One region of the Kitasatospora sp. NEAU-CNBT7 genome, then DNA from elsewhere that is predicted to be linked to it. Evidence: riboswitches for the same ligand, from Rfam matches in the RefSeq annotation. Region 1 holds a riboswitch; each other region holds the start of a gene.
The links. Region 1 has a riboswitch for cyclic di-AMP ahead of AC2TEW_RS34340 (C40 family peptidase). Riboswitches for the same ligand answer to the same signal wherever they lie in the genome.
Positions count from the first base shown of each region.

Region 2: linked by a shared signal. The riboswitch ahead of AC2TEW_RS06895 (glycoside hydrolase family 16 protein) and the one ahead of AC2TEW_RS34340 (C40 family peptidase) in region 1 are both predicted to bind cyclic di-AMP.
Region 3: linked by a shared signal. The riboswitch ahead of AC2TEW_RS08820 (LysM peptidoglycan-binding domain-containing protein) and the one ahead of AC2TEW_RS34340 (C40 family peptidase) in region 1 are both predicted to bind cyclic di-AMP.
Region 4: linked by a shared signal. The riboswitch ahead of AC2TEW_RS08480 (transglycosylase family protein) and the one ahead of AC2TEW_RS34340 (C40 family peptidase) in region 1 are both predicted to bind cyclic di-AMP.

Region 1 covers NZ_JBXQQB010000042.1:26,474-31,896, reverse strand. Annotated here, with positions in the region: gene AC2TEW_RS34350 (NYN domain-containing protein) at 1-916, shown strand, start outside; gene AC2TEW_RS34345 (C40 family peptidase) at 1,215-2,243, shown strand; cyclic di-AMP (ydaO/yuaA leader) riboswitch at 2,612-2,796, shown strand; gene AC2TEW_RS34340 (C40 family peptidase) at 2,807-3,889, shown strand; gene AC2TEW_RS34335 (C40 family peptidase) at 4,143-5,207, shown strand; gene AC2TEW_RS34330 (hypothetical protein) at 5,228-5,423, shown strand, end outside.
Region 2 covers NZ_JBXQQB010000004.1:34,386-39,808, reverse strand. Annotated here, with positions in the region: gene AC2TEW_RS06910 (alpha/beta hydrolase) at 1-1,085, shown strand, start outside; gene AC2TEW_RS06905 (phenolic acid decarboxylase) at 1,089-1,418, opposite strand; gene AC2TEW_RS06900 (MerR family transcriptional regulator) at 1,545-2,387, shown strand; cyclic di-AMP (ydaO/yuaA leader) riboswitch at 2,711-2,792, shown strand; gene AC2TEW_RS06895 (glycoside hydrolase family 16 protein) at 2,818-4,014, shown strand; gene AC2TEW_RS06890 (hypothetical protein) at 4,018-4,521, opposite strand; gene AC2TEW_RS06885 (antibiotic biosynthesis monooxygenase) at 4,602-4,904, shown strand; gene AC2TEW_RS06880 (IclR family transcriptional regulator) at 4,945-5,423, opposite strand, start outside.
Region 3 covers NZ_JBXQQB010000005.1:90,221-95,643, reverse strand. Annotated here, with positions in the region: partial or broken gene AC2TEW_RS08830 (M14 family metallopeptidase) at 1-39, opposite strand, end outside; gene AC2TEW_RS08825 (AEC family transporter) at 611-1,591, opposite strand; gene AC2TEW_RS08820 (LysM peptidoglycan-binding domain-containing protein) at 1,707-2,750, opposite strand; cyclic di-AMP (ydaO/yuaA leader) riboswitch at 2,755-2,907, opposite strand; gene AC2TEW_RS08815 (MarR family winged helix-turn-helix transcriptional regulator) at 3,253-3,747, opposite strand; gene AC2TEW_RS08810 (SDR family NAD(P)-dependent oxidoreductase) at 3,843-4,727, shown strand; gene AC2TEW_RS08805 (MFS transporter) at 4,752-5,423, opposite strand, start outside.
Region 4 covers NZ_JBXQQB010000005.1:13,180-18,602, reverse strand. Annotated here, with positions in the region: gene AC2TEW_RS08490 (PP2C family protein-serine/threonine phosphatase) at 1-1,112, opposite strand, end outside; gene AC2TEW_RS08485 (hypothetical protein) at 1,500-1,700, opposite strand; gene AC2TEW_RS08480 (transglycosylase family protein) at 1,795-2,982, opposite strand; cyclic di-AMP (ydaO/yuaA leader) riboswitch at 2,990-3,159, opposite strand; gene AC2TEW_RS08475 (G8 domain-containing protein) at 3,419-5,423, shown strand, end outside.

The DNA.
Region 1 (5,423 bases):
GGCCGCCCGGCTGGTCGAGAAGCTCCAGGAGGAGCTGTCCGAGGTGCGCGCCACCGCCCGGGCCGACCTGGAGCGCCAGCGGGCCGAGTCGGAGGGCGTCCGCAAGGAGGCCGAGTCGCTGCGCAAGCGGGTCCGCAGCCTGGAGAGCGACACCCGGCGGGCGCAGGCCGAGAGCCGCAAGCTGCACGGTGAGCTGGAGGCGCTGCGGGCGGCCGGGACGACCGAGCGCAGCGCGGCCGAGAGCGAGGCGCGCCGGCTGAAGCACCGGGTCACCGAGCTGGAGGCCGCGGTCGAGGCCGGCCGCCGCTCCGCGCGCGAGGGCCGCAGCGTGGAGGACATGCGGCTGCGGCTGCTGCTGGACACCGTGCTGCAGTCCGCGCAGGGCCTGCAGCGGGAGCTGGCGCTGCCGGTCGCGCAGCTGCGCCCGGCGGACCTGGTGGACGCGGTGGCCCCGGTCTCCGCCTCGCCGAACGACGTGGCCAGGCGCGGGCTGGCCGAGGACGACCCGGCGCTGCTGGACCAGCTGCTGGCGATCCCGCAGGTCCACCTGGTGGTGGACGGCTACAACGTGACCAAGTCCGGCTACCCGGCGCTGCCGCTGGAGCAGCAGCGGATGCGGCTGCTCGGCGGGCTGGCGATGCTGGCGCAGCGCACCCAGGCCGAGGTGACCTGCGTGTTCGACGGGCAGGACCTGGACGTGCCGGTGATGATGGCGCCGCCGCGGGGGGTGCGGGTGCGGTTCAGTCGGACCGGGGAGACCGCGGACGAGCTGATCCGCCGTCTGGTCCGGGCGGAGCCGCAGGGGCGTCCGGTGGTGGTGGTGTCCACCGACAAGGAGGTCGCGGAGGGCGTGCGCAAGGCCGGCGCACGCCCGGTGGCCTCGGTGCTGCTGCTGAACCGGCTGGCCCGGGCGTAGCGTCCCCTCCCGGCGGGCGGGCGGGGACGCCGGTCGGGTGCCCGGGATCTCGCCGGGCGGGTGCCCGGGGGCCCGCCGGTCGGGTGTCCGGGGGCTGCCGGGCGTCAATCGGGCTGAGCGGCCGTCACCCGTGCGTGGCCAGGATGTGTCGGCGGCGTGAACGGCCCTGGCGGGTAGGAAGTTCGTTCCGATAGGGGAGTGGCGCCGGAGCTTGATCTTCACTAGGGTCTGGCGTCAAACCTATATTCCGGACTTTCGCTCGTTCGGGTGAGTCCAGCAGGAAGAAGGAGCTACCCCCTTGGCCTCCCACCGCCGTCCTAAGCAGCCGAGCCGTGCGCGGGTGACCGTGCTGACCGCTGCCGCAGCGACCGCGGTCGCCCTGTCCGCCCAGGTCAGCGCCCACGCGGCGCCCGCCAAGCCGAACAAGGACGAGGTCAAGGCGCAGGTCGACAAGCTGCTCGACGAGCAGGAGCAGGCCGCCGAGCGCTACAACGGCGCCAAGGAGCGGGCCGACCAGCTGCGCAAGCAGGCCGACCAGCTCCAGGACCAGGTCGCCCGCGGCCAGGGCCAGATGACCGAGCTGGCCTCCGGGCTGGCCGCGGTGGCCGGGCAGGAGTACCGCTCCGGCGGTGTCGACCCGTCGATGCAGCTGATGCTCTCCGCGGACCCGGACGGCTACCTCGCCCAGGCCTCCAGCTTCGAGCAGGCCGCCAGCACCCAGGCGGACACCCTGAAGTCGCTGAAGGACCAGCAGCGCCGGCTGGACCAGCAGAAGCAGGAGGCCGCGACCGTCCTCGCCGAGCTGGACCGCTCCACCCAGGCGCTGAACGACGCCAAGGCCGAGGTGCAGTCGAAGCTCCAGGACGCGCAGAAGCTGCTCAGCCAGCTGAGCGCCGCCGACCGGGCCGCCGTGCTCGGTGACAAGGCCTCCCGCAGCGACTCCCGGTTCGACCTCAGCAACCTTCCCCCGGCGAGCGGTTACGCCGCGGCCGCGGTCGCCGCCGCGATGAGCAAGCAGGGTTCGCCGTACGTCTGGGGCGCCACCGGCCCGAGCAGCTTCGACTGCTCCGGCCTGATGGTCTGGGCCTACGCCAAGGCCGGCGTCTCGCTGCCGCGCACCTCGCAGAGCCAGGCCACGGTCGGCGTCAACGTCGGCACCAACATCGCCAACGCCCAGCCCGGCGACCTGGTCATCTACCACAGCGACGCGCACCACGTCGGGATGTACATCGGCAACGGCCTGGTGGTGCACGCCCCGCACACCGGTGACGTGGTGAAGGTGATGAAGGCCGACGCGATGCCGATCAAGACGATCCGCCGGGTCTGACACCCTGTCCCATATCGGACATTCGGTGTCACTCGGGATGAACTGACGCCGCTGCAGCTCTCCATGGACGCCCGGACGGGTCGAGATCGCGCTGTGATCTCCGACACGTCCGGGTGTCCCATTATCCGGCCATATTCGTAATACTTATCGGCCGAGCGTAGATGTCCCGTCACTGTCGGTCGTAATCACAATCGAACTTAGCCAGAATTACGACTTTTTTCTGACAACGATTTGAACGGATCACGGATGGGTTACTAGGGTCATCCCACGGACCGCCGCCCAGTCGTCCATCCAACCCGGGTGGCAACGGTGGTCGCCGCCGAGTCCGAGACGCAGCTGGGCAGTTCGACTGCCCACGGGGAAGCCCCTGACGGGGGTCGCTGTCGATCGGAGCCGGGGAACCACGTTCCTCGGGGTGAATCGGCGCCAGGTCGGCCGCCACGGCGGCGCGCGGAGGTCCGCGTGCCGGACGGGTGGCCGGTGAGGCGTCGTAGGGCGTCTCTTCCGGCCCGAACCCGTCAGCTCACCCGGTAGGCGGTGTGAGGGAGAAGGAGTCCGCCTTCGTGGCGTCCCATCGTCGTCCCAAGCCTGCCGGCCGGGCCCGTGTCTCGATCCTGACGGCTGCCGCCGCCACCGCGGTGGCCCTGTCCTCGCAGGCCGGCGCGCACGCCGACCCGGCCCCCAGCAAGGACCAGGTCAAGCAGCAGGTCGACACGCTCAACGAGCAGGCCGAGGTCAAGACCGAGGAGTACAACGCCGCGGTCGAGAAGGAGCAGGGGCTGCAGAAGCAGGTCTCCCAGCTCCAGGACCAGGTCGCGCGGCAGCAGGCCGAGGTGAGCACCATTCAGGGCAGCCTGGGTGAGATCGCCGCCGAGCAGTACCGCACCGGCGGGATCCCGCAGACCGTGCAGCTGATGCTGTCGGCCAGCCCGGACTCCTTCCTCGGCCAGGCCGGGGCGATGAACCAGGTCGGCAGCTCCCAGGCCGACGTGCTGAAGTCCTTCAAGGGCGAGCAGGCCAAGCTCGACCAGCAGAAGGCCGAGGCCGAGCAGAAGCTCGCCGAGCTGGACTCCACCACCCAGCGGCTGAAGGCCGACAAGGAGGAGATCCAGGGCAAGCTGGCCCAGGCCCGCAACCTGCTCGACTCGCTCACCCAGAAGGAGCGCGACGAGCTCGCCGCGGCCGAGGCCAAGGCCGCCGCCGACGCGAAGGCCAAGGCGACCGGCGGTCAGAGCACCGAGCGGGCCTCCCGCGACGCGGCCCGCACCGACGTGGCCGTCAACGTGCCGGCCGGCTCGCACGCCGCCGCCGCCATCGCGGCCGCCCAGTCCAAGCTCGGCACGCCGTACTCCTACGGCGCGGCCGGCCCCGACAGCTTCGACTGCTCGGGCCTGATGAAGTGGGCCTACGCGCAGGCCGGTGTGTCGCTGCCGCGGACCTCGCAGGAGCAGCGCAGCGCCGGGACCAACGTCGGCACCAACATCGCCAACGCCCAGCCGGGCGACCTGATCATCTACAACAGCAGCGCCAGCCACGTCGCGCTGTACGTGGGCAACGGCCAGGTCATCCACGCCCCGCACACCGGTGCCGTGGTGCGCTACGAGACGGCGACCATGAGCCCGATCAACGCGATCGTCCGCCCCTGACGCGGTCCGCACCCTTCGTCCGCCGGCCCGGCGCTCCCCGTGAGCGCCGGGCCGGCGGCGTTGTGCCCCGGGCCTGCGAGGCTTCGCGGCCTTGGGCCAGGTGTCCGATTAGTGGTCAAATATTCGCTACTGGAGGGGTTTGGACTAGATCGCCGTGACTCGCTAACGTCTGCCCCCGGACCTCCGCGAGGACGGCCGCCCCCGCCCGGGGCGGCGGCGGTGGCCCGGCCCGAGGAACGGGAGTCGCCGCCGCATGACCGTGCACCGCCGTCCCCACCTGCCGGGCGTCCGGCGGCTCGCCCGCGCGCTGGCCGTCACGGCCGCGACCACCACCGCCCTCGGCGTGACGGTCGCCGGCAGCGCCCGGGCGCTGCCCGGGCCGCCCGCCGAGCCGGTCGCCAAACAGGACGTCAAGGCCCAGGTCGACCGGCTCTACGACGAGGCCGAGCAGGCCAGCCAGAAGTTCGAGGCCGCCCAGGAGTACCAGCAGCGGCTGCAGAACGAGACCTCGGTCCTGCAGAGCCAGGTCGCCACCGGCCAGGAGGACCTCAACCGGCTCCGGCAGGACCTCGCCGCCCTGGCGGGTGCCGAGTACCGGGCCGGCGGGATGGACCCCGGCGTCCGGCTGATGCTCGACTCCGACCCCGACGCGTACCTGGCCGGGGCCAGGGCGCTGGACCAGGCCGCCCAGCGGCAGAACGACACCCTGCGCCTGGTGCTCGACCGCCAGCGCCGGCTCGACCAGCGCCGCTCCGAGGTCGGCGCCAAGCTCGCCGAACTGGAGGAGGTCCGGCGCGCGCTGGCCCAGAGCAGGTCGGAGGTCCGCGGCCGGCTCGCCAAGGCCCAGCGGCTGCTGAACGGCCTCGGCTCCGCCGAGCGGGCCAGGATGGTCGCCGACGACGCCCGCGCCGCCGAACAGCGCGCCACCCGCGGGACCGACCGGATCGACCTCGGCGACCAGCCGCCCTCCTCCGGCCGGGCCGCCGCCGCGCTGGCCGCCGCCGTGAGCAAGATCGGATCGCCGTACGTGTACGGGTCGACCGGTCCCCGTACGTTCGACTGCTCCGGTCTGATGTACTGGAGCTGGCGGCAGGCCGGAGTGACCCTGCCCCGCACCTCGCAGGCGCAGGCCTTCGCGGGGCAGCGGATCAGCCTCGGCGAAGCACGGCCCGGAGACCTCGTGATCTTCTACAACGACATGCACCACGTCGGCATGTACGCCGGCGGCGGCGTGGTCGTGCACGCGCCGTACCCGGGCGCCCGGGTCCGCTACGAGAGCGTCAACGCGATGCCCGTCTCCGGGGTGGTACGGGTCTGAGCGGCGAGCCGGAACAGCTGGTGACCAACCTGCCCCCGGGGTCCGGGGACGGGCGGCCCGTGCTGTCCCGGCGCACCGCGCTGCTGCTCGCGGCCGGCGGCCTGGCCCAGCTCTCGCTGCCGCTGCTGCGGCCGGCCGCCCGGCCCGCGGCGGCCGTCGCGCCGGGCGCCGCACCGCTGCGCCCGGTGGTCGAGGACCTGCTCGCGCGCCGGGCGC
Region 2 (5,423 bases), on a different contig from region 1:
CCGTCCTCGCGGTGCTGGTGCTCGCCGCGACGGTGGCGTGCTGGCCCCGGCTGGCCCGCCCGGGCGCGCCCGCCGTGCTCGGCCGGATCGGCGTGCTGCTGGCCGCCCAGCTGGCCCTGCTCGGCGCGCTCGCCCTCGCCGCCAACGACTACTTCTCCTTCTACGGCAGCTGGGACGACCTGCTCGGCACGGGCGGCCCGGGCCCGGTCACCGTGGTCCCCGCGGCCGGGGACGGCGGGGTCCGGCTGCTCGGCCGCGAGCCGGTGCGCGGCGGCGGCCCGGTGGCGCGGCAGCCGGCCGCGGCGGGCGAGATCCAGCGCGTGCGGATCGCCGGCCCGCTGTCCGGGCTGAGCACCGAAGGCTACGTCTACCTGCCGCCGCAGTACTTCCGGCCCGGCTACGCGGACCGCCGCTTCCCCGCGGTGGTGGTGCTCACGGGCTTCCCCGGCGACGCCCGGAACCTGATCACCCGGCTCAACTACCCGGGCACGGCGCTGCGCCTCACCCAGGACGGCCGGATGCAGCCGGCCGTCCTGGTCCTGCTGCGGCCGTCCCCGGCGATGCCCGCCGACACCGAGTGCGAGGACGTCCCCGGCGGCGCGCAGGCGGAGACCTACTTCACCCGGGACGTCCCCCGGGCGATCACGGCCGGGTACCGGGTCTCGGCGCTGCCGCAGGCCTGGGCCGTGATGGGCAACTCCACCGGCGGGTACTGCGCGCTCAAGCTGGCGATGCGCCACCCGGAGGTCTTCCCCAGCGCGGTCTCGATGTCCGGCTACTACCGGGCGGCCGAGGACCCGTCCACCGGGGACCTGTTCCGCGGGAGCGCCCGCCGCCGCGACGAGGCCGACCTGCTGTGGCGGCTGCGCAACCTGCCGCCGCCCGGGGTGGCGGTGCTGCTGGCCGGGGCCGAGCGGGGGGACGGGGACTACGCCGCGGACACCCGGGCGTTCGCCGCCGCGGCCCGCGCGCCGCTCTCCCTGGCGACCGCGACGGTGCCCGAGGGCGGGCACAACTTCCGGACCTGGAGCACGCTGCTGCCGCCCGCGCTGGAGTGGCTCTCGGGGCGCCTGCGGGCCGGCTGAGGCTCAGCCGACCGGCTGCAGCTTCCCGGTGTGCAGCTCGCCGACGCGGCCGCCCTCGCCCTCGTACGTCCAGAAGACCCGGACGGTGAGCGTGGTGAGGTCCATCACATGGCTGACCGTGATGCCGCTCTGCTCGGTCCAGCTGACGAAGTACACCTGCGGGCCGACCTCGGCGACGTGCAGCCGGACGTCCTCCCACTGGCCGGCCGACTCGCCGAGGCCCTCCCAGCGCAGCCTGGTCCCGTCGGCGGAGTAGGAGTTGCGGAAGGCGGCACCGTTGTCGACGTCGAACAGGTAGGTGCGTCCGGCGAAGCCAGGCAGTGGCGCGGTCATCTCGGGTGCTCCTGGGAACGGTCGCGGCGGCCGCGGCCGGTGCTCCGGCCGCACCCCCCAACCTAGCGGACCGCCGGCGGCCGGCGGCTTGAGGTTCCCGCGGGGGAAGGTCCTAGATTCGTCGGCGTGACGGACCAGAGCGAGCACCTGCTCACCATCGGCGCGATGGCGCGCCGCACCGGCCTGACCGCCAAGGCGCTGCGCCACTACGACCGGGTCGGCCTGCTGCGCCCCGCCGAGGTGGACCCGGACACCGGCTACCGGTACTACCGGGCCGGGCAGGTGCCGGCGGCGCGCCTGGTACGGGCGCTGCGCGCGGTCGACCTGCCGCTGGAGCAGGTCGGCGAGTGCCTGGCCGCGGGCGGCGAGGCCGAGCTGGTGCAGCGGGTGCTGGCCGGGCACCGGCGGCGGCTGCAGGCGCGGCTCGACCGGCTGCGCGGGGCCGTCCACCGGACGGATCATCTGATCGAGGAAGGGATCGGCACGGTCATGGGCGAATCAGTACGGGCGGTCGACGCGGGCGACGAGCGGCAGCTCGCGGTGGACCTGTTCAACGGCGTCTGGCGGCTGCTGGAGCAGGAGGACCGCTCCGCGGCCGACGACGACCGGATGGTGCACATGGCGCACGCCTCGCGGTACCACTGGGGGCAGGTCGGCGCGCCGGTCAACCTCGGCCGCGGGGAGTGGCAGTGCTCCCGGGTGTACGCCGTGCTGGGCCGGGCGGAACCCGCCCTGCACCACGCCCGGCGCGCACTGGAGCTCTGCCGGGAGCACGGGATCGGCGACTGGGACCTGGCCTTCGCGTACGAGGCGCTGGCCCGCGCGGCGGCGGTGGCGGGCGAGCCGGAGCAGGCCCGCGCCTGGACCGAGCAGGCGCTGGCCGCCGCCGAGGAGATCGCCGGGCCGGAGGACCGCGAGCTGGTGCTGGCGGACCTGGAGAGCATCCCCGGGCAGCCCCGGTTCTGGTGACCGCACGGCCGGGGCCGCGGCCGCAGTGGCTGCCGCAGTGACCGGGACGGCGGCCGGTGCGGTGGCCGGGCGGGCCTGTGAGGGACGTCTCGTTGTCGGTGCACGACCCATCTGCCTAGCCTGCACGGGATGCCCGGCTGGGCAGACCCGCGGTCGGGACGCCGAGTCCTGTCCACCCGACGGCGGTCACCCGATCACCTCCTGGACAGGAGCGGGGGAACCAGGTTTGTTGCCGTCGCGCCCCCGCTCCCACCGGAGCCGGGCGCACGGCTGGGGCGCATGTGCAGAGTCGCGTCGGCTGAGCCCGGCGTCGCGGACCCGGCGGGACTCTGCAGACGCGCCCAGGGGTGAAGCCGCTCCCCACCGGCGGCCGGGCAGCCTCGTGCCCGAACCCGACAGCTAACCTCGCAGGCGTCGCAGAGGATCCCCCATGCGACTTTCGCCCACCCCGGCCCGCCTCGGCCTGCTCGCCGGCGCGACCGTCCTCGCCGGCGTCCCGCTGGTCGGCCAGGCCTCGGCCGCCACCCCCACGGTGACCCAGGACAGGCTCTCCCCGACCGCCATGGCGGCCGACACCGCCGCCAAGGCGACGCTCACGGTGCACTCCTCCGCGTGCTTCACCGCCAAGACGCTCGGTGTCGGCGTCCGTGACGCGGCCGGCCACAACCTGGACTTCCCCGGCAACGCGAGCAACGTGCAGATCTGCCCGGCCGGTGTCACCTTCACCAGCGCCGCCCGCACCCTGCCGGCCGGCACCTACACCCAGTTCGGGTTCTGGCAGGACTCCGCCAACGCCTGGCACAACCTGCCCTCGCAGACGCTGACCGTCGGCGGCTCGGCCACCCCCGCGCCGGCCCCGACGCCCACCCCGACGCCCACCCCCACCCCGACGCCGACCCCGACGCCGACGCCGGCCCCCACCCCGGCGCCCGGCACCGGATCACCGGTCCCCGGCAAGGCGCTGACCTGGTCCGACGAGTTCGACAGCCTCAACACCACCCGCTGGACCACCGACAAGAGCAGCTCGTACAAGTACGGCAACCACAACCCGGACGACAACAAGCTCGACTGGCTGAGCAAGAACGGGGTCAGCGTCTCCGGCGGCGTCGCCACCTTCACCGCCAAGCCGGGCGCCAACAAGCTGGAGAACGGCAAGCAGTCCTGGGACACCGGGCTGCTCACCACCGAGTACTCCGGCGAGGGCTTCCAGGTGAAGACCGGCGACTACGCCGAGACCCGGGTCAAGCTGCCCTCCGGCGGCGGCGCCTGGCCGGCCCTGTGGACCTGGAAGAACGGCAACGGGGAGATCGACTCCTTCGAGTACCACCCCGACAACCCGAACCTGCTGGAGCTGACCAACCACGTCAAGTCCGGCTCGAAGTACTACACCGACGCCAACGCCGTGGCCAAGGACAAGTGGGTCACCATCGGCACCTACTACGGCGCCAACTCGGTCGACTGGTACGTCAACGGCGTGAAGGTGTTCTCCGACAACACCGGCGTCGGCGCCAACTGGTCCGCGTACCTGATCCTCAACCTGTCGCTGAGCGCCGGCCAGTACCACCCGGCGCCCACCGGCACCGCGCCGATCACGTTCGCCGCGGACTACGTGCGGGTCTACCGCTGACCGTCACGGTGACACGCTCAGCGTGAACGGGGTGCCGTCGTCCGCAGCGTCGCGGTCGTCGGCACCGGTCACCAGCAGGTGCCCCTCGGCCCGTGTGCCGGGGGGCACCTCGCGTGCCACCCGGACCGGTGCCAGCACGGTCGCGCTGCGCCCGGCGGGCAGCCCCGCCGGGAAGGTGCAGCGCAGCAGGCGCACGCCGGGCCCGGTGGTGCAGGACTCCGGGAAGTACGGGCCCTCGAAGGCGAAACCGGGCGGCAGCTCGGCCAGGACGGTGAACGCCGAGGCGGTGCGGTCCGGACCGCCGTTGGCGACGAAGCCGTGCAGGGCGGTGCTGCCGCCGGGCGGCGCCGGGTCCGGGTCGAGCCGGACCACCCGCAGGTCCGCGCCGTCCGCCACCGGGACGGCCGGGACGGCCCCCAAGGCCCCCAAGGCCCCCAGGGCCCCGGACAGGGCCAGCAGCACCGCGGCCGACCTGCCCGCCGCCCGCCGGCCCGCGCTCTCGGACATGTCGTACCCCTCCGCCGTCCGTCCTCTGGCCGATACTCACAGTAGCGACCGATGGCGGAACGAGAGCGGAGGAGGCACGGGTGTCCGAGCAGGTGCTGAGCGAGGTGAGCGGCCGGATCGCCGAGGACCGGGAGGCCGGGTTCGTGGCGTCGTACCGGACCCTGGTCACCGCCGAGCTGCCCGACGGGCTGCTGCGGACGGAACTGCTGCGCGGGCCGGACCGGCACTGGCGGGTGCAGAGCCTGTGGCGGGACCTGGCCGCGCTGGAGGCGGTACGGGCGGACCCCAGGATGGCCGCCGCGCCCCGGCTGTTCCGTGAGGCCGGTACCGAGCCCGACCTGGCGGTCTACGTGCTCACGGCCACCGCGGTCCGGCCCGGCTGAGCCCGGCCCGGCCGGCCCCGGGCGGCCCTCGGACGGGCCGTCAGGGGGCGAGTACCTGCCCGAGCCGCAGGGCGATCTGACGCATCACCGGTACCAGGGCGGCACTGCCGGCCGCCGCCTCCAGCGCCCTGATCCGCGCCTCCGGCCCGGACACCGACAGGGCGGTCGGGGTCGGCGCGCCGGGTACCGCGACGGCGATGCAGCGCACGCCGATCTCCTGCTCCTGGTCGTCGACCACGTAGCCGGCCTCGCGGGCGTGCGCGAGCTGGGCGATCAGCTCCTGGGGGTCGGTGACGGTGTACGGGGTGTGCGACTGCAGCGGCTGCGGGCCGAGCAGGGCGCGGGTCTCCTCCTCGGGCAGCTGGGCGAGCAGCGCCTTGCCGACGCCGGTGCAGTGCGGCTGCACCCGGCGGCCGACCTCGGTGAACATCCGCATCGAGCGGCGGGACTGCACCTGGCCGACGTAGACCACCTCGCCGCCCTCCAGCACCGCCAGGTTCGCGGTCTCGCCGGTGGCCT
Region 3 (5,423 bases), on a different contig from region 1:
CCGGCCCTCGTACGAGGTGCCGATGACCCGCTTGCTCATGATGTCGGGGTGGGCGGCGACCACGGCGTCGATGTCGGCGGTGGCCTCGGCGTAGTTGTGGTAGCCGGAGTCCGCGGACGGGAAGTCGTACGGGGTGGCGGCCGCCGGCTCCCGGGCGCCGCCGTCGCCGTCCTGCGGCCCGGGCAGCACGGTGGCGGACCAGCCGAGCGCCCGCAGCCGGCCGGCCTCGGCGGCGGTGGCGGTGACCACCACGGAGTCGCTGCGGACGGCGTCGACGGAGGCGCCGGTGGCGGCGATGGCGGTGCGCTCGGCGACGGTCCGCGGGCCGTCGAGGACGTACTGCCGGGCGGTGTCCGCGCCGACGGCGGACCCGGCGGCCACCGGGTGCGCGGCGGCCTGGGTGGTGAGCGGTGACGCGAGGGCGAGGGCCAGCAGGACGGCGGTGGCCGCGGCGGGCTTCCCTCGACTGGGCAGTCGCATGACTGTCCTCCGGTGGGGGATCCGTAGGGACGGAACAGGGAGGAGGTGCGGCGCGCGCCAGCATGATGGTCCGTCAGTGTCATGGTTTCGTCAAGAAGGCGGGTCCCCGCCGTCCGGGGCGGTGCCCGGCTCAGTGCGTCGGGCCGAGGGCCAGGTACACCAGGGAGAGCGTGCCCATCGACACCAGCGTCGAGGACAGCACCGAGTCCCGGGCCACGGCCGTGCTCAGCCCGTACTCACGGGCGTAGACGAAGGCGTTCTGGGCGGTCGGCAGCGCCGAACAGAGCACCACGGCCAGCAGCTGATGGCGGGGCAGGTGCAGCAGCGGACCGCCGACCGCCAGCGCGACCAGCGGCTGGACCAGCGTCTTCAGGACCACGGCCACGCCGACCTCCGCGCGCAGCCCGGGCCCGGCCCCGGCCCGGCGGCCGTGCAGCGACATGCCGAGGGTGAGCAGGGCGGTCGGGACGGCCGCGGCGCCGAGCAGTTCGCCGGGCCGGGCCAGGAACGGCGGCAGCCGCCACCCCGCGGCGGAGACCAGTACGCCGAGGGCCGAGGCCAGGATGACCGGGTTGCGGACCGGCATGGTGAGCAGCCGCCGCAGCGGGCCGGGCGCCGCCGCCCCGGCGCCGCCCGGCATTCCCGCACCGGCCGCCGCGCGGGCCCGCGCGGTGCCCGCGTCGAGCAGGGCGAGGATCACCGGGGACACCAGCAGGACCTGGAACAGCAGGATCTGGGCCACGAACGAGGCGTCACCGAGCACCTGGACGGCCACCGGGATGCCGAGGTTGGCCGAGTTGACGTAGCCCGCCGCCATCCCGCTGATCGCCTGGTCGGCCGGGGCCCGGCGGAACAGCAGCCGGCCCGCCAGGAAGCCCAGCCCGGCGGTGAGTACCGTGCCCGCGGCGAAGGCCAGCATCGCGGAGCCCACCAGACCCGCCGGGCGCGCCCCGGCGAGCATGGTGAACAGCGCGGCGGGCATGGCCACATGGAAGACGAACCGCCCGAGCACCGTCTCGGCCTGCTCCCCGAGCAGGCCGGTCCGGGCGATCAGCAGGCCGACGGCGGTGAGGACCCAGATCGGGGCGAAACCGGCGAGCAGGGACTGCATGGAACCTCGGCTGGGATCGTTCGGGCACGGGCCGTCGGCAGCAGTCTGCCAGGCCCGTGCCCGGTGCTCCGGTGCGGGGTTCGGGTGGGGCCGGCCGGGGCCGGGCCCCGGCCGGTCAGGGGAGGGTGAGCACCTGTCCGGGGTGGATCAGGTCGGGGTTGGTGCCGACCGTGGGGGAGTTGTGGTCGTAGAGGTGCTGCCAGCCGCCCAGGGTCAGGTTGTTGGAGATGGTGGAGAGGGTGTCGCCCGGGGCGACGGTGTAGGTGGTCGCGGGCGCCGGGGTGGTGGCGGCGGCGGGCGTGGTGGTGGCGGCCGCCGCGGCCGGGTCCGGGGTGGCCGGCTGGCCGCCGGTGGCGGGTGCGGTGGTGCCGGAGGCGCCCGGCACCGGCAGGCCCGTGCCGGGGGAGGTGGTGGCGTCCGGGCTGGGGGAGGTGGTGGGTGCGGCGGTGCCGGTGCCGGGCGCCGGGGTGGTGCCCGGGTCCGGGGTCGGGGCCGGGGTGACCGGGGCGGCCGTGGTGGGGTCGACCGGGGTGGTGCCGGGCGCCGTGGCGCCGGGCAGGTCGGTCGGCAGGCCGCCGGGCTGGGCGGGGGCGGCGGGCGGCAGCTCGCCGGTGGTCCCGGTGGTCCCGGTGGTCCCGGGGACGGCGGGGGTCGCGGAGGGCTCCAGGTACGGCAGGACGAAGTGCGGGACGTACCCGCCGTCGCCCCGGACCGGGGTGGAGGCGTCGAGGCTGGGCACGGCCGGGTCGGCGGCGGGCGGGGTGTCGGCCACCGGGGCGGGCAGGCCGGCCGCCGGGCCGCAGGTCGGCCACAGGCTGGAGCCGCGGGCCGCGAGCAGCCGCTCGGCCACGATGATCTGCTCCTGCGGGGTGGCGTGGTCGGGCTGCGCGGCGAACTCGTCGCCGCCGTACGCGGCCCAGGTCCGCAGGGTCAGGCCGAGGCCGCCGTAGGTGCCGGTGCCGGGGTTGCCGTGCCAGTCCCCGTCGGTCTGGCACTGGGCGACCGCCTGCCAGGTGTCCGGCGTCACGGCCGGTGCCGCGTGCGCGCCGGTCGCGGTGAGCAGCGGGAGCGCGAGGCCGACCCCGGCGACGCCGGCGGCCGCGACGGCGCGGTCGGCCTGGGTGGGACGGCGGTGACGCCCGGAACCCGAAAACACCATCAGTTATCCCTCTCCGCACGCCTGCGAGGTGAGCTGTCGGGTTCGGGCCGGGAGGTGGCCCGGCCGCGCTGGGCGCGGCTTCACCCCGAGCCGATGGGGGTCGGCGCAATAACCTGGGTCCCCCGCCCCTGCCCAGGGTGTCCGGTCGTCCCGGTGGCGCGGTGGGCAGGGTTGGGCGTGCCGCGTTCCGGGCGCCCGCAGCGGCGGGCTGCCTGGGAGATTAGAGGGATCAACAGCTCAATAACAAGCCTGCATACCGAGCATCACACAATCATCACGGTTGACTTGGGGGCTGCGGTCGGGAACCGCATGCGGCGCGTGCCGGAACCGTCCGCGACCTGCACCGGAGGTTCGGTGACGCACGGTCGGGCGGCCCTGCCCGGAGCCCGCCGGAACGGTCGGGACATGTGTCCGCCCGGAGCCCGGGTCGCGGTCGGTCGCCCCGGCGCGAGCGCCCGCCGGGGCACGGGGAGGGCGCGGCGGCCCTCCGCGCGCCCCTGCGTCAGTTCCCGGCCTGGGCCGGGCCGTCCGGCCGCTTCCCGGCGTAGGGCTGCTTGAGCTTGCGCCAGACGGTCTCCAGGGCCTGGATGTCCGTCTCGTCCAGGAGTCCGCCGAACACCGGCCGGAGGATCTCCCGGCGGGCCGCGTCCGCCTCGGCGAAGGTCCGCCGGCCGTGCTCGGTCAGGGCGATCCGCACCGAACGGGCGTCGGAGGGGGAGGGGCTGCGGGCGACCAGGCCGCGGGCGGCGAGCGCGTCCACCACCCGGGAGACCTGGCTGCGGCTGAGCATGGTGCGGGCGCCGAGGTCCGAGGCGGCCACCGGCTCGGCCTGGCCGTTGAGCCAGAGCATCACCTCGAACCAGGACAGCGGCAGGCCGTGGGTGCGGGTCAGCTCGCGGTCCACGTGCGCGGCCAGCGTGGTGCCCGCCCAGACCAGGCCGTAGAAGGCGTGGTCCTGGTCGGACAGGGGCCCCAGGGAGAGCTCGGCGCGCGTCATGACCGCATCGTACTTCCTTGCGTGTGCGCGCACACAGTATTAGTGTGTGTGTACACGCAAGTCACTGTGCCGACCGACCCGAACGAGGTACCGCCATGTCCAGCACCGCCCCCCGCGACGCCGCCAACGCCGCCACGCCGAACCGGACCGTCCTGATCACCGGCTGCTCCTCCGGCATCGGCCTGGCCGCGGCCGTCGCCGCCGCCCGGGCCGGCTGGCTGGTGGTCGCCACCATGCGGGACCTCACCCGCTCCGGCGCCCTGGAGCGGGCCGCCGCCGAGGCCGGCGTGGCCGACCTGGTCCAGGTACGGCAGCTGGACGTGACCGACCCCGCGTCGGTGGCCGCCTGCGTCGCCGGTGTGATCACCGAGCACGGGCGGCTGGACGCGGTGGTCAACAACGCGGGCGCCGGCCACCTCGGCACCATCGAGCAGGAGGCCGTCGCGGACGTCCGCGCGGTGATGGAGGTGAACTTCTTCGGCGTCGTGGAGGTCACCCGCGCCGCGCTGCCCCACCTGCGGGCCTCCGGCGGCCGCCTGATCGCGGTGAGCAGCGTCGGCGGCGTGGTCGGCCAGCCGTTCAACGAGGCGTACTGCGCGGCCAAGTTCGCCGTCGAGGGCTTCCTGGAGTCGCTCGCCCCGGTGGCCGCCTCCCAGGGCGTCGCCGTGACCCTGGTCGAGCCCGGTGCCGTGGCCAGCGAGTTCGTGGCCAACGTCGGCGTCGACCTCGAGGCCGCGCTCGGCGCCGCCGGCCCGTACGCCCCGGCCCTCAAGGGCTACCTCGACCGCACCATGGCCGCCTTCGCCAACGGCGCGCAGTCCGCCGAGGGCGCCGCCGCCACCATCGTCGAGGCGCTCGGCGCTGACCGTCCGGCGCTGCGGGTGCAGACCTCCGAGGCCGCCCGGGCCTTCGTCGGGCTCAAGCTGGCCGACCTCGACGGGTCCGCCGTGCTCGGCGCGACCAGCACCTGGATCGCCTGACTCCCCACCGCCGCCGGGGGCCGCTCAGCCCCCGGCGCCGGCGGGCGCCGGTTCGGGCCCGGGCCGGTCGCGCTCGATCTCGCTCTCCCGGACCAGCCACAGGGCCAGCACGGCGCCGACGAAGCTGAGCACCGCGCCCATCCACAGCACCGTGTTCAGGCCGGACAGGAACCCGGCCCGGGCGGCGTCCACCACCGCGCCGCGGACCGGCTCCGGGAACGCCGCCACCGCCTCGTCGAGCGCGCCCGAGGAGGCCGCCTCGACCAGCTGCCGCGGCCGCCCGCCCTCGGCGGCCGGGGTCCCGGCGGCCAGCTCGCGGACCCGCTCGGTGCCGCGGCCGACGAACACCGCGCCCCAGACCGCGATGCCCACCGCGATGCCGACCTGCCGGAAGGTGTCGTTGATGCCGGCGGCCATCCCGCTGCGCTCCTTGGGGACCACGCTCACCGCCACGTCCGCGATCACCGGGTTGATCAGGCCGACCCCCGCGCCCGCCACCACGAAGCCGCTCAGCAGGGTGGACCAGCTGTCGCCGGCCTGGATGTCGCCCATCAGCAGCAGCCCCGTGCCGACCGCCGCGAGCCCGGTCCCGAGCAGCAGCCGGGCCTGCACCCGGGACAGCAGCGCCCCGGCGACCGGCGCCACCAGGAAGCTGAGCGCGGTGATCGGCAGGTACCGCACGCCGGCCGCGAACGG
Region 4 (5,423 bases), on a different contig from region 1:
GAGTTGGGCCCGGAGGCCGGGCTCCCCGCGGTGCTCTCGGTCAGCGCCAGGACGGCCATGTCGTCGTCGCGCGGCCCGCCGGTCCACCGGTCGACGTCCCGGATCAGCGTGTCGATCACCCGGCCGGGACCGTCGAACGGGCCCCGGCCCGCCAGCCGCCGAGCCGGGTCGTAGAACCGTCCGGCGGCGTCCCGCGCCTCGGTCACCCCGTCGGTCACCAGCAGCAGGGTGTCCCCGGCAGCGAACGGCCACTCCTCGACCGCCGGGCGCCCGGCCCCGAGTCCGCCCATCCCCAGCGGCAGCCCCGGCTCGCGGGCGTCGAGCCGCCGCACCCGGGAGCCGTCGGCGGACAGCAGGTACGGCCCGGGGTGCCCGCAGTTCAGCAGCCGCAGCCCGCCCGGCCCGGGCGTGAACTCCACCAGCAGCGCGGTGATGAAGCCCTCCATCCGCAGTTCCTCGGTCGCCTCGGCGGCCTCCCGGGTCAGCGAGTGCTCCAGGCCGTCGGCGACCGCGCCGAGATCGGGCAGGCCGTCGGCGTGCTCCCGGAACGCGCCCAGCAGCACCGAGACGGCGGCCACCGCAGGCAGCCCCTTGCCCCGGACGTCCGCGATCAGCGCCCGCACCCCGAACGGGGTCCGCTGCAGCGCGTACGCGTCACCGCCGATCAGTGCGTCGGTGTGGGCGGCGCGGTAGCGGGCGGCCACCTCCAGCCGGCCGACCCTGGCCGGCGGTGCGGGCAGCACCGCGCGCTGGGCGGTCTCCGCCACCGAGCGGACCGCCTGCAGACGGCGGCCGTGCCGGGCCACCACCCGGTTGACCCAGATCCCGATCAGGGCGGCGAACGCGGTGTTGGCCAGCTCCAGGTAGCCGGCGGTGGTGCCGACCGAACCGTCCAGCACGGTCAGCACCAGGATCCCGACCAGGACGGCGGCGCCGACCGCGACGGTGTCGCGCAGTGACAGCAGCGCCCCGGCGAGCACCGAGGCGGCCGCCACCATCGGGTCGCCCCAGTAGTCGGCGGGGGAGAGCGAGTCCCAGACCAGGCCCGCGACCACCAGCGCCCACGGGGCCGCCCGCACGTAGCGGGGCCACTGCGTGGAAGTCGACGCCATGGGCGATCACGATCCCCCGTCCGGTGGGCCATCTGCCCCGACTCTAGCCGCCGGGCGCCCGGCCCACCCGGTGGCGGCACGCCAGGGGCCGTCGGGCCGTTCCCGCCGGGGTCCGGCGCCGGGAGCCCGTCCGGAGCCTCGGTGGATCGCCCGATTCCACCCGGTACGAGGGCTGCTGTCCGGCGTGACCGGCCGGGCCGCCGCGCATGGGGGGCACCCTCTCCGCCCCGGGGCCGGTGGAGCCGGCGGGGCCGCACGCCGATCCGCCGCGGACGGTCGGACAGGCCCGGGGACCGGCCCGGTCCGGGTACGGCGAACGGCCCGGGGACGGGAGGTCTCCGGGCCGTCACGCACGTCTTCGGGGGTGAGGGCGTCGGGTCCGGCTCCTCAGCCCTCCTCGACGACCGGCCTGCGGTGGTTCAGGCGCTGCTGGTCGGCCGCGTCGCCGGTCCGCGCCTCGGTGCGCCGGGTGCGGTCGAGGTAGTCACGGACGATCAGCTCGACCGCGTCCTGCGGATTCCTCGTGCCGGACTGGAGCATCACCTCGATCGCGAGATCGGCGTCGAGGGTGATGGTGACCTTGGCCATGGCGGGCGCTCCTCGGAGTCGACTCGCCGTAGCCTAGGCCGCCGCCCCCGGAACCTGGAAGGTCTCCGAGGGCTGCGGCCCGGTGGATCCCCGATCAGATCCGGCCGGCGAAGTCCGGCGCGTAGTCGGCGATGGTCTCGACCCGGACACCCGCACGCGGGTTGGCGGCCTCGACGTACTTGCCGTCACCCACGTACAGGGCGACGTGGTAGACGCCCGAGTTGCTGCCGTTGTTGGACCAGAACAGCAGGTCGCCCGGCTGGAGGGAGTCGAGCGAGACCCGGGTGGTGGTGTCCGCCTGGTCGGCGGCGACGCGCGGCAGCGAGACGCCGGCCTGACGGTACGCGGCCTGGGTCAGGCCGGAGCAGTCCCAGCCGCCGTCGCTGCTGCCGCCGTAGACGTAGGCCTGGCCGACCTTGGACAGCGCGAAGTTGATCGCGGCGGCCTTGGAGCCGGTCGCCTGGGTGGCGGCGGCGGGCTTGGCGGCGGTGGCCGCGGCCGGGGCGGCGGTGGCCGGCTTCGGCGCGGCGGCCGGGGCGGCCGGCGCGGCGGTGGCGGTGTCGTCGCCCAGGCTCAGGTGCTGGCCCGGGTAGATGACGTCGGCGCCCTCGGTGAGGACCGACTTGTTCAGCTCGTAGAGCTTCTCCCAGCCGCCCTGGACGTGGTTCTTCTCGGCGATCTGGGACAGCCAGTCACCGGCCCGGACGGTGTAGTCGTGGGCGCCCTGGTGGCCGTTCCACTGCTTGCCGTCCCACTGCTTGCCCGCCCACTGGTGGGTGTCCTGCTGGGGGGCGGCCTGCTGCGCGGCCGGCTTCGGCGCGGCGGCGGGCTTCGGGGCGGCGGCCGGGGCGGCCGGCTTGGCGGCGGTGGCGGCCGGGGCGCTCGCGGCGGCACCGGTGTTGATCTGCGGGGCCTCGCCGCCCTTGGTCAGACCGGCCTGGACCGAGCAGACCGGCCAGGCGCCGGGGCCCTGGGAGGCGAGCACCTTCTCGGCGACGGCGATCTGCTGGTCCTTGGTGGCCAGGTCGGCGCGGGCGGCGTACGAGGTACCGCCGAAGGCGGCCCAGGTGCTGGAGGTGAACTGCAGACCGCCGTAGAAGCCGTTGCCGGTGTTGATGCTCCAGTTGCCGGAGGACTCGCACTGGGCGACCTTGTCCCAGGTGGCGACGGAGGCGGCGGAGGCCGAACCGGCGGTCAGGCAGGGGATGGTGAGACCGATGCCGACCACACCGGTGGTGGCGATGATGCGACGGGCACGCTTGGAGGCGCTGATGGGCAGCATGAAGACGCGTTCCTCTCCCACGCCTACGAGGTGAGCTGTCGGATTCGGGCTGGAGTTGCCCGGCCGCGCTGAGCACGGCTTCACCCCAAGCCCGGTCCTGGTACTGGCGTACCGCTTCCGGGCGACCTACCTGGTTCCCCCGCTCCTGCCGCGGTGCGTTTTCGGCACTGCCAGCGCACCCGGCGGCAGGACTCGGCGTTCCGGGTGGCTGGGTCCGTGTGACCACGAACGTGGGAGGACATTAGGCAGAGATAAGTTGAAACCGCAAATATGTGTGAGCGTCGTCACATCGCCCGCGCATGGCCTTCATGATCGATAAACCTCGCCCGGACCGTTCATAATCGCTCGCTTTCGCGCAAAAGCCTTTAACGGATGGGGACTTGCCTATGCTGCAGTCGACAGGGCCGGACCTGCGGCCCGGGAGGGACGACCGACCGTGGAGCCAGAGCAGAGACCGCCGCAGCCGCCGGGCGAGGGCGGGGAGCAGCCGGCCCCCGCCCGCCGGCCCCATTCGCACCGCGGCGCGCCCAAGCGGCCCGCCGGGAGCAGCCGCCGTGCGCTGCTGATCTGGGGGGCCGTCGGCATCGTCGCCGCGGTCGCGGGCGAGGAGGCGGTCCGGCAGAGTCCGGTCGGGGCCCGCCGCCCCGGCCCCGGCCGGACCGCCGCCCCGCCTACCGCGAGCGGACACCAGCACGGCACCCCGTCGCCCGCGGCCTCGGCGCCGCCGCCCTCCGAACAGCCGCCGCCGACCGTCGCCGAGGGCGGCCGCCGCTGGTCCGACCCGGCCGGCTGGGGCGGCAGCGTCCCCGGCCCGAAGAGCGCGGTGCGGATCACCGACCAGGTGCTGCTGGACACCGACGCCACCGTCGGGTCCCTGGTGATCGAGCCGGCCGGCTCGCTGGTCTTCGCCAAGGACAAGAACCTCACGCTCAGCTCGGCGGGCAACATCGAGGTCCGCGGCACCCTGAGTGCGTCCCCCGCCGACGCGGTGGTGCACACGGTCAGGTTCCCCGGGGTCGACGAGCGCCGTTTCCAGGGCGGCGGCATGACCGTCGTCGACACCGACACCGGCCTGTGGGTGACCGGCGCCGGCTACCTGCGGCTGGACGGCGCCGCCCGGACCGCCTGGGTCCGGGCCGCCGGTGCGCTCAAGGCCGGCGACACCAGCATCACCCTCGCGGCCGCCCCCGCCGGCTGGCAGGTGGGCGACGAACTGGCCGTCACCCCGACCGCCGCCCCCGACAGCGGTGACGACTTCTCCGCCCAGTACGACCTGCGCACGGTCCGTCAGGTCAAGGGCGCGACGGTCGTCCTTGACGGTCCGTTGAAGTACGCCCACCCCCGGGTCGCGGTCGGCGCGGGCGTCACCGTCGGCGCCGAGGTCCTCAACCTGACCCGCAACGTCCGGGTCGAGGGCACCGAACAGGGCCGGGCCCACATCCACCTCACCAGTTCCCGCCGCGCGGACGTCCGGCACGCCGCGCTGCGCTGGCTCGGCCCGCGCACCAACGGCAAGGAGCAGTGGAACGGAAAGCCCGTCACCGACCCGGTGCTCGGCCGGTACGGGCTGCACTTCCACATGCTCGCCGACGCGTCCCGGGGGACCGTGGTGCAGGGCGTGGTGGTCCGCGACGCGGGCAACCACGCCTTCGTCCCGCACATGAGCCACGGCGTCACCTTCCGCAGCTGCATCAGCCACAACACCTGGGAGGACGCCTACTGGTGGGACGGCCCGCAGGACACCCGCACCCCGCAGGGCCCCTCCGACGACATCGTCTACGACTCCTGCGTCGCCTCCCGGACGGTCTTCGAGCCCAACCCGCGCGGCTACCGGCTGACCGGTTTCAGCCTCGGCGCGGGCAGCGGCAGCAAGGCGACCGGCTGCGTGGCGGTCGGCGTGCAGGGCGCCACCGGCGCCTCCGGCTACGAGTGGCCGGAGACCAGCGAGGGGGTGTGGACCTTCGAACGCTGCCTGGCGCACAACAACCTGGAGAACGGCATCTTCGTCTGGCTCAACGCCCAGCACCACCACACGGTCGGTCAGTTCGTCGCGTACCACAACGGCGGCTGGGGCATCGAGCACGGCGCCTACCTGAACGACTTCGACTACACCTCGAGCGTGCTGTACGGCAACGCGGCCGGCGGCATCGCCGTGCACGCGCTCGGCCGGGACAAGGGCACCGTCTTCGACGGGCTGCTGATCGACGCGGCCGGCCAGTCCGACTACGCGGTCTCCACCCTCAAGCACCAGCTGGCCGGTGTGCCGGTGACGATCAGCCGCTGCCGGATGACCGGTTACCGCAAGGCCGGGGTCGCCTTCCGGGCCACCACCGACGGGCAGCCGGACGACATCCAGGTGCTGGACTGCTCGTTCAGCGGCAACGAGGTGTGGCTCGACCCCGAGTCGCCGACCCCCAAGCGGATCGTGCTGCGCAAGGCCG